Regions from separate parts of the Mesorhizobium sp. B2-2-3 genome, predicted to be linked through region 1. Evidence: predicted binding sites of a transcription regulator. Region 1 holds the regulator's gene; each other region holds the start of a gene.
The links. The regulator LexA, encoded in region 1, represses DNA repair genes until DNA is damaged. The targets are predictions, from matches to a motif close to TGTTCNNNNTGTGTTCNG.

Region 1 (4,186 bases):
AACCGGCGGATGCCTGTGCCGGCAGCAAAACCCTGTTCGAAGGCGAAAGGCCGCGCATGGCCCCACCAGCCGCTGAGCGGCTGGCGGACATCGCCATGGTGGCGCTCGGCCGCGTAGATGAAGGCCGGGGCACCTGGGCCTCCATTGAGATATTTGTAGGTGCAGCCGACGGCGAAATCGGCGTTCGAACGGTCGAGCTCGACCGGCAAGGCGCCGGCGGTATGGCAGAGATCCCAGACGATCAGCGCGCCGGCATCATGTGCCGTCCGCGTCAGCGCGGCCATGTCGCGCAACTGCCCGGATTTGTAGTTGACGTGGTTGACCAGGATGACCGCGACCCGCTCGTCGATCAGTTCTTCTATGGTCGGCGCATCGACACCCTCGAGCCGCAGCACCGTGCCCGGCCGCGTCGAGGCAACGCCTTCGGCCATATAGAGATCGGTCGGAAAGCTGTCCCCCTCGGCGACGATGACTGACCTGTCCGGCCGCATCCCGAGTGCCGCATGCAGCACCTTGTAGATGTTGATCGAGGTGGTATCGCAGACCACCGTCTGGCCGGCGGCGGCCCCGATCAGGCGCCCGAGTTGGTCGCCGAGTTCGACCGGCATGTCGAACCAGCCGGCGGTGTTCCAGGCGCGGATGAGATCCTGCGCCCACTCCTGCGTGGCGGCCTTCTGCAGCTCGCCGAACACGGCGGGCGAAGCGGCGCCCAGCGAATTGCCGTCGAGATAGATCACCCCCTGGGGCAAGGTGAAGCGGTCACGCATGGCACGCAGCGGATCCGCGGTGTCCATTGCCTTGATCGCTGCGAGATCGGGAATTTTGCTCATGGTCGCGATGTTCCTCGGTGAGAAGAGCGCCCTGGAAACGGGCCGGCTGTTTTGCCGCCCGGGCAAGGGCTGGCCGCATAGAGGCGCAAGAACAGGGTGAACGCCCGGTGCGATCTTTGCTCGATTTCCGCCCGAGGCAGTTCCTCGAGCACCCCAACGATCCGGCGAACCTGGAGATCGCCGATCAAAAGACTGATGTAGATGTCGGCGGCTTCGGCAGGATCGTCACAGGCGATCAGGCCGGCCCGACTTGCGGTTCGAAGCAGGTCGCCAACAAGCGGCATTATGGTATTGCGGCCGAATTGCGCGATCGATTGGCCAAGCGTGCCTGTATCGTTGACGTCGCCGGCCGCGGCGCGATTGAGCGCCACCGCCTTGTCGCCCGTCACGAGGGTCAGCAGGACTGGCCCGAGCAAGTTCAGGGTTTCGAGCGGATCGCGCGCCTGGTGAAGGGCGTCCTCCAGCAGCTTCCTTGCCTCTCCCGCATTGGCTTCGATCAAGGATCGAAACAGGGTCTGCTTGTTGCCGTACCAGTTGTAGAGGGTTTCGTTCGAGGCCGATGCCCGCTTGGCGATAGCAAGCAGGGAGGCGCTCTTGTAGCCGGTTTCCCGGAGCACCGCATAGGCGGCCTCCTCTATCCGTTCGCGTCGCGCGGCCTGCTTCGGCGTGATCATTGGTGTTCCTCTTCGAAAACCGTACATTATTATACGGTTTCGTCAAGCGAACGGGAAGCAAGGAGCGAGCGAACGCAGCCCATCGCGACCAGTGGTGGTGTCTGGCCGTTTTCCGGCGGAAGTTGGCATTTTGGTTTCGTTTCGTTCACGAGCCGCAGGGGTTTCTAATCCGCCCAAACGCACCCCGCACCTGCCGGTCACCCAGCTTGCAGGCTTGTGCCAAGAGTGGAGACCGGTCGGGCCACAGGCCATTAACCAAAATAGTTTCAAAGGGCCCGGGAGCGCATTGACGACGGACCGCGCTGGCAGGATGCTGGCTGCGGGAGGGCATTTCGTTTCCGTCGCCTTAAGAAATTCATTAAACTTTAAATGGTTGCGGAACACAACTGGAACAGATAGTGTTTGTTCTGGGTTTGTTTTCTGATTCTGGTTCCAGACCCTTCGTGCAATGCCTTTGGGGGCCGCCATGCTCACGCGCAAGCAACATGAACTCTTGATGTTCATCCATGAACGGCTGAAGGAAAGCGGCATTCCGCCGTCCTTCGACGAGATGAAGGAAGCGCTGGACCTCGCCTCCAAGTCGGGAATTCATCGGCTGATCACGGCGTTGGAGGAGCGCGGCTTCATTCGCCGCCTGCCCAACCGGGCGCGCGCGCTGGAGGTGCTGCGCCTGCCGGACTCGATCGCGCCGGGTCTTAACGCGGCAAAGAAGTTCTCCCCGAGCGTCATCCAGGGCAGCCTCGGACAGGGCAGCAGCCCTAGCCGGCAGATCAAGCCGGCGACGTCTTCGCGTCTGCCCGCTGTCGGCAATGACGACGATGCGGTTTCAGCGGTGTCGATCCCGGTCATGGGTCGCATCGCAGCGGGTGTGCCGATCGACGCCATCCAGCATCAGACGCATTCCATTTCAGTGCCGCCTGACATGATCATGGGCGGCGAACACTATGCGCTGGAGGTCAAGGGCGATTCGATGATCGAGGCCGGCATTTTCGACGGCGACACGGTCATCATCCGCAATGCCGACACCGCAAGTCCCGGCGAGATCATCGTGGCCCTGGTGGACGAGGAGGAAGCAACGCTTAAGCGCTTCCGCCGAAAGGGTGCTTCGATTGCGCTCGAGGCTGCCAATCCGGCCTATGAAACACGTATTTTCGGACCGGACAGGGTCAAGGTGCAGGGCAAGCTGGTCGGCCTGATCAGGCGCTACTGAGCGGGGTCGGCGGTGGGCTTTTCGGGTTTACGGTAAGGCGGCAGTCCCCTTGCCTCGCGTGAGAATTTTCGCTGTTCGTGCCAAGGCCGATATGGCCTGTCGACGGCAAAGCTGACCCGTGCCGGTGCCGTCGCCGATTGCCGGTCGAAGAAGACGGCGGCACTTCCCTTACGAGCGAGCTGCCGCTTGGTGATGACGAGAACCAGCGGATTGTGGCAGGGGTCGTAGCCCGCGGGGTCGTTGATGACGATCAGATCCGCATAGGAGCAGGCCCTCCAGGCGTCCTTGCGATCCTCCACCTGCGCGATGATCGCCCCCGAGGTATGCCGGGCCATGCACAGGCCCGTGAAGCAATAGAAAGGCGCTCCCGCCGGAAGTTGCGCGGGATCGAAGATGTCGAACTGTCGGTCTCCGCTGTCGAACAGTTCCGGCGCAACGATGGTTTCGGACTTCAGCGCGCGTTTCCAATTATCGACGGTGAATTCGTTCGGGCGCGCCCGGTTGATCGCGAGCTCGCCGCCGCCGATCGGCAACGCCACCAGGCGGGCATCCTCCGAAATCAGCACGTCCGGCGTGCGCGTGTCCGAGACGGTCAACAGGCCGGCGAGCGCGAAGGGAAGTGCCGCCAGCCGCAGCCATGTCGTGGCCATCGTCGCGATGACCAGGGCGATCGCCACCAGAAGGACGGATTGCTGCGAAATCAACCCGACCGCGTCGACCGGCGAGCGTTGCGAGATCCATCCTGATATGGCGATCATCGCGGCCAGTCCCTTGCCCATCAGATAAAGGGATGGTCCATCGAACCCGAACGGCATCAGCAGCGCGCTGGCAACCGCAAGGAACATCACGACAGAAACGATCGGCATGACGGCAAGATTGGCGAACAGGCTGAGCGGCGACACGCGCTGGAAATGCCAGATGGCGAAAAGCGCCGTGGCGCTTCCCGCGATAATCGAGGTCATCGCCAGCCCACCTGTCGCCAGCAGCAATTTTCGCGTCAGCAGGCCAGGCAAGGTCCGTTGCGGCGGCGGGGTCCGCGCTTTGTCGGCTTTGCGATCCGACCAGCCGGCATAGGCGCCGACCAGGGCCGCGGTGGCGGCGAACGACATCTGGAAGCTCGGCCCTACCACCTCGTGCGGCGACACCACGATGACGGCGATCGCCGAAATAGCCAGATTGCGCATGGTGAGTGCCGCCCGATCGAACAGAACGGCGATCAGCATCACCGCCAGCATGATGAAGCTGCGTTCGGCGGCGACAACGACGCCCGAAATGACGAGGTAGGCGGCGATCGAGAAAAGTGCCGCCGCGGCCGCGTATTTCTTGACCGGCCGACGGGAGGAAAAGTTCGGAAACAGCGCGAAGCCGCCACGCAGCAGACCCATGACGGTGCCGGCGACCAGCGCCATGTGCAGCCCGGAAATTGAGATGATGTGGTAGATGCCGGTGCGTCGCATCGCTTCATTGATCTC
Region 2 (4,186 bases), on a different contig from region 1:
GGCACAGCGCGCGACCGCGAGGTCGACGACGAGATGCGGCTGGCCAAACGCCGGCAAGCCGATGATCATCGCGGTGTAGCCGGCCAGCGCCGCTCCGTAAGCTTCCGGGTTGCGCAGCAGCGACGACACGAAGGTGCAAATGCCGATCCATAGGGCAAGCACCGTCACCAGCACCCAGGGATTCGTGCCGAAGACAGTGGTGATGGCAATTGCGGCAGCACCGCCCGCCAGCGTGCCGAGCAACCGATAAAAGCCTTTCGCCAACACCATGCCGGCGACCGGCTGGGCAACGATGAACACCGTCATCATCGCCCATTGCGGGTGATCGAGCTTGAGGGCGTAGGCGGCCATAAGCGCGATCAGGCCGGCCGAGACCGTGCGCAAGGCGAAGATCCAGTCCGACCGGGTCGGCTGTGTCAACCCGGCAAGAGCCGCTTCGAAATAGTCTTTCAGCCGTTGCCAGCTCACACGCGCGTCTCCGCAAGCCTTGATCGACCGGCCTGCGCTCAGATATCCAGCACTTCCGTTTCCGCGAATTCGGCGCGTTCCTGGATGAACCGGAAACGAGCCTCCGGCTTGGTGCCCATCAGCGCATCGATCGCGTCCTTGGTGGCGGCCTCGGCATCGATCACATCGACCCGGAGCAGCGTACGCTTCCTCGGGTCCATTGTGGTCTCCTTGAGCTGCGCGGCCATCATTTCGCCCAGGCCCTTGAAGCGACCGATCTCGACCTTGCCGCGCCCGGTGAACTCGGTGCGCAGCAATTCGTCCTTGTGCGCGTCGTCACGCGCATAAGCGACCTTGCCGCCCTGCCGGATCGAGTAGAGCGGCGGCACCGCCAGATAGAGATGTCCGCCGCGAACCAGGTTCGGCATCTCCTGGTAGAAGAAGGTGATCAGCAGCGAGGCGATGTGAGCGCCGTCGACGTCGGCGTCGGTCATGATGATGACGCGGTCGTAGCGAAGATCCTCGTCGCGGTATTTCGACCGCGTGCCGCAACCAAGCGCCTGGATCAGATCGGAAATCTGCTGGTTGGCGGCCAGCTTGTCGTTGCCGGCGCTGGCGACGTTGAGAATCTTGCCGCGCAGCGGCAGCACCGCCTGGCTGGCGCGGTCGCGCGCCTGCTTGGCAGAGCCGCCGGCCGAATCGCCTTCGACGATGAAGAGTTCGGCGCCGGCGGCCGCATTCTGCGTGCAATCGGCAAGCTTGCCCGGCAGGCGCAGCTTGCGCACCGCACTCTTGCGCGACACTTCCTTTTCCTGGCGGCGTCGTACCCGCTCGTCGGCGCGTGCGATAACCCATTCGAGCAGCTTCGAGGCTTCCTGCGGATTGTCGGCCAGCCAATGGTCGAAAGGGTCGCGAATCGCCGTCTCGACGATGCGGATCGCCTCGATCGTCGCCAGCCTGTCCTTGGTCTGGCCGACGAATTCAGGCTCGCGGATGAACACCGACAGCATGCCCGCCGCCGAGATCATGACATCCTCCGACGTGACGATCGAGGCGCGCTTGTTGCCGACGAGGTCGGCATAGGCGCGCAGGCCGCGCGTCAAGACGTTGCGGAAGCCGGCCTCGTGGGTGCCACCTTCGCCGGTCGGGATGGTGTTGCAGTAGGAGTTGATGAAGCCGTCGCCGCCGAACCAGGTCACTGCCCATTCCAGCGAGCCATGGCCGCCTTGCCTGTCGCTCTTGCCGGCGAAGATTTCGCGCGTCACCTGGAATTCGTCGCCAAGCGACGCTTTCAGATAGTCCTTGAGGCCGCCGGGAAAATGGAATTCGGCCTTGGCCGGAGTGGTGTCCTTTTCCTTGATCAGGGAGGGATCGCAGGTCCAGCGGATTTCGACGCCGCCGAACAGATAGGCTTTCGAGCGCGTCATGCGGTAGAGCCGCGCCGGTTCGAACGCGGCGCCCTTGCCGAAGATCTGCTCGTCGGGGTGGAAACGGGTCCTGGTGCCGCGCCGGTTGTGAACTTCGCCAAGATGCTCGAGGCCGCTGACCGGAATGCCGCGCGAGAAGCGCTGCCGGTAAAGTTGCCGTCCGCGCGCGACTTCGACTTCGAGATGATCCGACAGTGCGTTGACCACGGAGACGCCGACGCCGTGCAGGCCGCCCGAGGTTTCATAGACCTTGCTATCGAACTTGCCGCCCGAATGCAGTGTCGTCATGATCACTTCGAGCGCCGGCTTCTTGAACTTCGGATGCGGATCGACGGGAATGCCGCGGCCATTGTCGGTGACGGTGAGAAAGCCGTCAGCCGAAAGCTCGACATCGATGAATGTGGCATGGCCGGCAACCGCCTCGTCCATCGAGTTGTCGATAACCTCGGCGAACAGATGGTGCATGGCCTTGTCGTCGGTGCCGCCAATATACATGCCCGGACGGCGCCGCACCGGCTCCAGGCCTTCGAGTACCTCGATATCGGCGGCGCTGTAGCCCTCTGAGCCGTCACGAGACGCCGCCGCCGGACGCTTGGCTGCCGCCTGCACCAGCGGATCGGCCGGACGCGCCGGTGTGCGAACCGGTTGCGGCTGCTTCTCCAGATTGCCGAAAAGATCGTTGTTGTCGTCCATGCCTGCCATAGAGCCCAAGCTGCGAATCACCCGCCGATACTGCCACGCTTTTCAGCGCCAAGCGACGGAGGTTCCTGTTACGTTCGGGGATTAACCCCCTCTTATCCTAAAACCATTCGATAACCAAGCCGGCGGAAATCAGGCGGATAGCCAGCGAGAAGATTCCTGATTCTTTAACAATGCCGCCTAGCGTGAGCCAACATAACAAGAAACGACGGGCATCAGGGGTTTGGGCGTGAGGGGCAAGGCCATAACGATGATCGGCATCGCCGCCGTTTTCGGCGCGATCTCGATCTTTGCCGCGGATTTCTGGGTCAAGCGCCAGGCCAGGGCCGACGCCGAGGAGAAAACCGCATCGATCACCGCTCCGGCCGCACCCAGGGTTGAATTCAAGACAATCGTGGTGGCGAATGCACCGTTGCGGTACGGCATGGATCTCGACCGCGCGAAACTCAACGAAATCCCCTGGCCGCAGGATTCGCTGCCGCAGGGCGCCTTCGCCACCATCGATGGACTGCTCGGGGACGGCAGCCGCGTGGTGCTGTCGCCGATCGAAGTTAATGAACCGGTGCTGCTTACCAAGCTGTCCGGCCCGAATGGCCGCGCCACGCTCTCCAACATGCTGACGACCGGCATGCGGGCCGTCACGATCCGCACCGACGAGATCGCGGGCGTCGGCGGCTTCGTCACGCCGGGCGACCGGGTCGATGTCGTGCTGACGCGCGATGCCGGTGAAATCCAGGAAGTGGCCAAGAATGCGCAAGGCGCCGCCGGCTCGACCATCACCTCCGAGATCGTCGTTGCCGACGCGAAGGTGCTGAGCGTCGGGCAGGGCGCCGACGAGCGCCAAACAACCCCGCAGGTGGCCAATTCCATAACCATCGAGGTGACCACCGAAGGCGCGCAGAAAGTGGCGCTGGCCCGCACTGTCGGCACGCTGTCGCTGTCGCTTCGCTCCGCCAGCGAGGGCGGCGAGGGCAAGGACGGTGTGACCACCATCTCCTCCTTTGGCGGATCGGTGGCGGGCAAGGCGCAGGCCGCAGCCGGCTCGCTGTTCGACGCCATGGCAAAGGAGCCTGAGAAGCCGAAATTCAAGACGGTCATCGTGACGCGTGGAACGACGGCCGAGGAATATCAGGTTCCTGCGCGGGACCAGAAATAGGAATATCAGGTTCCTGAGTGGAACCAGAGCAGGACCGGTGGGGACCGGACGGGACGGGAACAATGTTCAGGCAACTTCAATATCGAATGACAGGCCGGTTGCACGTCGCGCAGGCGATGGCGATGGCGGTGACGATGGCGGCGGCCGGCATCTTCGCCGGCCCGGCCAGGGCGGACAACGACATCGTCTATGTCTCGGCGACCAAGAACGCCTCGATCAAGGTCGCCAAGGGCAAGCCAAAGACGATCATGACGAGCGCGGCCTTCTACCAGATCGTCATCGGCGATCCGGAGATCGCCAACGTCAACCCGCTGACCGACAAATCCTTCTATGTGCTGGGCAACAATCTCGGCACCACTGGCATTGCCCTGTTCGACGAGAACAAGCAGCTCGTCGGCACCGTCGACATCGAAGTGACGCTCGATACCGACCAGTTGGCCGACACGATCCGCGCCAG
Region 3 (4,186 bases), on a different contig from region 1:
CGGCCGTCTCCGGCGGCTTCGAGATCGAGACCGAAATGTCGGTGCATGCCTCGCAGCTCAAATTGCCCGTCAGCGAGATCGCGCTCGATTACGGCAAGCGGCCGGACGGCTCGTCGTCGAAGCTTTCGACGTTTCGCGACGGCGCCAGGATCCTTTGGATGTTCGCCATGCTGATGAAGGAAACGCAACCGCTGCGTTTCTTCGGCGCCTTCGCCCTGGTCTTCCTGGCGTCGAGCCTGTTCCTGATGGCGCCGGTGCTGGTCGAATTCGCCGAGACCGGGCTGGTGCCGCGCATGCCGACATGGGTGCTGTCGGTCGGCCTGCTCTTGCTCTCGATGCTGGCTGGTGTGACTGGGGTGATCCTCGATTCGGTGTCGCGCGGCCGCGCCGAACAGAAGCGCATCTTCTACCTGTCGATGCCTTCGGGCCGCATAGAGCGGCGCGAGCGCGCCAGCGAGCCGACTGCCGCGAAGGCCGGCCCAGGCAAGACGCCTCGCGCCGCATGAAGCGGTGAGCCGTCTTATCCGCTTCCTCTTTGCCGGCGGCATCGGCTTCGTCGCCGACGCGGCCGCCCTCTGGCTGCTGCTTGCCGTCACGCCGCTCGGCCCTTTCAGCGCCCGCATGCTGTCCATCGGCTTTGCACTCTGCGTCACCTGGCAGATAAACCGGCATCTGACCTTCTCGCCGTCGAGCCGCGGCTTGGTGCGGGAAGGTGCCCGCTATGGCAGCATCGGCATAGCCACCAGCATCGCCAACTATCTGGTCTACTGCGCCATCCTTGTCGTCCTGCCGACAACCCCGCCATTGGCCGCCCTTGCTTTCGCTTCGCTGGCCGCCATGGCGCTGTCCTTTCTCGGCTATTCCAGGCTGGTCTTCGACCGCTAGAGGCGTGGCCCGATTGGCAGAAGGCGCCGGGACCCTTATATCGCTCTCTCATCGACCGTGCTGGGGACCTGCCATGAAGCTGAAAATCGCCGTCCAGATGGACCACATCTCCACCGTGTCGATCGCCGGAGACACTTCGTTCGCGCTGTCGCTGGAGGCGCAGCGGCGCGGCCATCAGCTCTATCACTACACGCCCGACCGGCTGTCGCTGCGCGACGGCAAGGTGTTCGCCCGCATCGAGGAGATGCAGGTACGCGACGAGAAGGGCAGCCACTATTCGCTGGGGGAGAAGGTGCGAACCGACCTGTCGGAGATGGACGTGATCCTGCTGAGACAGGATCCGCCCTTCGACATGAACTACATCACCACCACGCACATACTGGAGCGCATCCACCCCAGGACGCTGGTGGTCAACGACCCGGCCTGGGTGCGCAACAGCCCGGAAAAGATCTTCGTCACCGAGTTTTCCGACCTGATGCCGGAAACGCTGATCACCAAGGATCCCCAGGAGGTCGCCGCCTTCCGCAAGGAATTCGGCGACATCATCGTCAAGCCGCTCTACGGCAATGGCGGCGCGGGCATCTTCCACCTGCTGGAGGCCGACCGCAACCTCGCCTCGCTGCTCGAAATGTTCGGCCAGTTGTTCCGTGAGCCCTACATCGTGCAGCGCTACCTGAAGGACGTGCGCAAGGGCGACAAGCGCATCATCCTGATCGACGGCGAACCGGTCGGGGCCATCAACCGGGTGCCGGCCGAGCACGATTCCCGCTCCAACATGCATGTCGGCGGCCGCGCCGAGAAGACCGAGCTGACCGAGCGCGAGCGCGAGATCTGCGCCCGCATCGGGCCGGCACTGAGGGAACGCGGCTTCATCCTCGTCGGCATCGACGTCATCGGCGACTATATGACCGAGATCAACGTGACCTCGCCGACCGGCGTGCGCGAAGTCAAACGCTTCGGCGGCGCCGACATCGCCAGCCTGTTCTGGGACGCGGTGGAGGCCAAGCGGAAATAGCCGTTTTCACTTTGTATTAACCATGTTCCGTTTTTGCAACCGGAGACAATCGCGCCGCAACTTAAGCGATTGCGCGTTCCTGTAATGTTCTTGATTTAACCGAGGAATTGTGATTGTGTCCGGCCCAGGCCCTTCGCGGCCTGATTGTAGAAGGCTTGGGGCAAACCCAGATCCGGGGACAAGACATGGTGGCGCGGGTTCGCACGGTTGCTTTCCAGGGCATCGAGGCCGTGCCGGTCGACGTGCAGGTGATGATCGCGCCCGGCAAGGTCAACATGCACATCGTCGGCCTGGCCGATAAGGCGGTGGCCGAAAGCCGCGAACGGGTGCAGGCGGCACTCCATGCTTCCGGCCTGTCGATGCCGTCCAAGAAGGTCACCGTCAACCTGGCGCCCGCCGACCTGCCCAAGGAGGGCAGCCATTACGATTTGCCGATCGCGCTCGGCCTGATGGCGGCGCTTGGCGCCATTCCGGGCGACATGCTGGCCGGTTATGTCGTGCTTGGCGAATTGTCGCTCGACGGCACCATTGCCGCCGTCGCCGGCGCCCTGCCGGCGGCGATCGGCGCGAATTCCGAAGGCAAGGGCCTGATCTGCCCCTTCGCCTGCGGCCCGGAAGCCGCCTGGGCCGGCAAGGACTTCGACATACTCGCGCCGCGCAGTCTGATCGCCATCGCCAATCATTTTCGCGGCACGCAGGTGCTGTCCCGGCCGGAGGCCGGCATCCATGCCGCGGCGCGCGACCTGCCCGATCTTGCCGATATCAAGGGCCAGGAAACCGCCAAACGAGCGCTGGAGGTGGCGGCGGCCGGTGGGCACAACCTGCTGATGGTCGGCCCGCCCGGATCGGGAAAATCGATGCTGGCGCAGCGGCTGCCGTCGATCCTACCGCCGCTGGCGCCGAAGGAACTGCTCGAAGTGTCGATGATCGCCTCCGTCGCCGGCGAGCTCGGCGAAGGCAAGCTGACCGACCGGCGGCCGTTCCGCGCGCCGCACCATTCGGCCTCGATGGCGGCGATGGTCGGCGGCGGCATCCGGGCGCGGCCGGGCGAAGTGTCGCTTGCGCACCACGGCGTGCTGTTCCTCGACGAATTTCCCGAATTCACGCCGCAGACGCTCGATGCGCTCCGCCAGCCGCTCGAGACCGGTGACTGCATGATCGCGCGCGCCAACCACCGCGTCACCTATCCGGCGCGCATCCAGCTTGTGGCGGCGATGAACCCGTGCCGCTGCGGCATGGCCGGCGAGCCCGGCTATCGCTGCCTGCGCGGCGAACGCTGCCGCACCGACTACCAGGCGCGCATCTCGGGACCGCTGCTCGACCGCATCGACCTCAGGATCGAGGTGCCGGCGGTCTCGGCCAGCGACCTGATCCGGCCCGACCGGGCGGAGAAGAGCGCCGACGTGGCGCTGCGCGTGGCGCGTGCCCGCACCCTCCAGCGCGAGCGCTTCGAACGGCTCGGCGTCACCAGCGCCACCACAAACGCGCATTGCGCGCCGGCGGTCATCGAGGAGATCGCCATGCCCGACGCATCGGGCCTGTCGCTGCTCAAGGACGCCAGCGAAAAGCTCGGCTTCTCGGCGCGGGCCTATCACCGCGTGCTGAAGGTGGCGAGAACACTGGCCGATCTCGACGCCAGCGAGACCGTCGGCCGCATTCACTTGGCCGAAGCGATCTCCTACCGGATGAGTTCGGAGCGGGTGGCACAGGCGGCGTAGCGCGCTCTCGCTCGAGAGGAGGGGAACGGAACGCCGGCGGCTCCAAATCTCCGGTTCAGGCCGCTCCCTTCGCCTTCAGTTCCAATCTCCGCGCGTGCAGCACCGGCTCGGTGTAGCCGTTGGGCTGGATGCGGCCCTTGAAGACGAGGTCGCAGGCGGCCTGGAAGGCGACGGAGCCGTCGAAATCGGCGGCCATCGGCTGGTAAAGCGGGTCGCCTTGGTTCTGCTGGTCGACGATATCAGCCATGCGCCTCATCGTTTCCATCACCTGGTCGGCCGTGCAGACGCCATGGTGCAGCCAGTTGGCGATGTGCTGCGAGGAGATGCGCAGCGTGGCGCGGTCCTCCATCAGGCCGACATCGTTGATATCTGGCACTTTCGAGCAGCCGACGCCCTGGTCGATCCAGCGCACGACATAGCCCAGAATGCCTTGCGCATTGTTGTCGAGTTCCGCCTGGATGTCGGCCGGAGACCAGTTGGGCCGCACCGCGACCGGCACCGACAGGATGTCGTCGAGCTTGGCCTTCGGCCGGCTCTTCAGCGCCGCCTGGACGGCGTGGATATCGAC

Region 2: the regulator LexA is predicted to act here: its motif matches at 2,637-2,654, upstream of parE (DNA topoisomerase IV subunit B).
Region 3: the regulator LexA is predicted to act here: its motif matches at 1,975-1,992, upstream of FJ951_RS07605 (YifB family Mg chelatase-like AAA ATPase).

Annotation. Positions count from the first base shown of each region.
Region 1 is NZ_VFWC01000006.1:165,749-169,934, reverse strand. It holds gene kynU (kynureninase) at 1-830, opposite strand, end outside; gene FJ951_RS13210 (TetR/AcrR family transcriptional regulator C-terminal domain-containing protein) at 827-1,504, opposite strand; gene lexA (transcriptional repressor LexA) at 1,971-2,714, shown strand; gene FJ951_RS13200 (ComEC/Rec2 family competence protein) at 2,708-4,186, opposite strand, start outside.
Region 2 is NZ_VFWC01000011.1:17,162-21,347, reverse strand. It holds gene FJ951_RS20345 (FUSC family protein) at 1-468, opposite strand, end outside; gene parE (DNA topoisomerase IV subunit B) at 507-2,567, opposite strand; gene cpaB (Flp pilus assembly protein CpaB) at 2,803-3,729, shown strand; gene FJ951_RS20330 (type II and III secretion system protein family protein) at 3,846-4,186, shown strand, end outside.
Region 3 is NZ_VFWC01000003.1:335,613-339,798, reverse strand. It holds gene FJ951_RS07620 (glycosyltransferase) at 1-506, shown strand, start outside; gene FJ951_RS07615 (GtrA family protein) at 511-885, shown strand; gene gshB (glutathione synthase) at 959-1,900, shown strand; gene FJ951_RS07605 (YifB family Mg chelatase-like AAA ATPase) at 2,086-3,618, shown strand; gene FJ951_RS07600 (malate synthase G) at 3,674-4,186, opposite strand, start outside.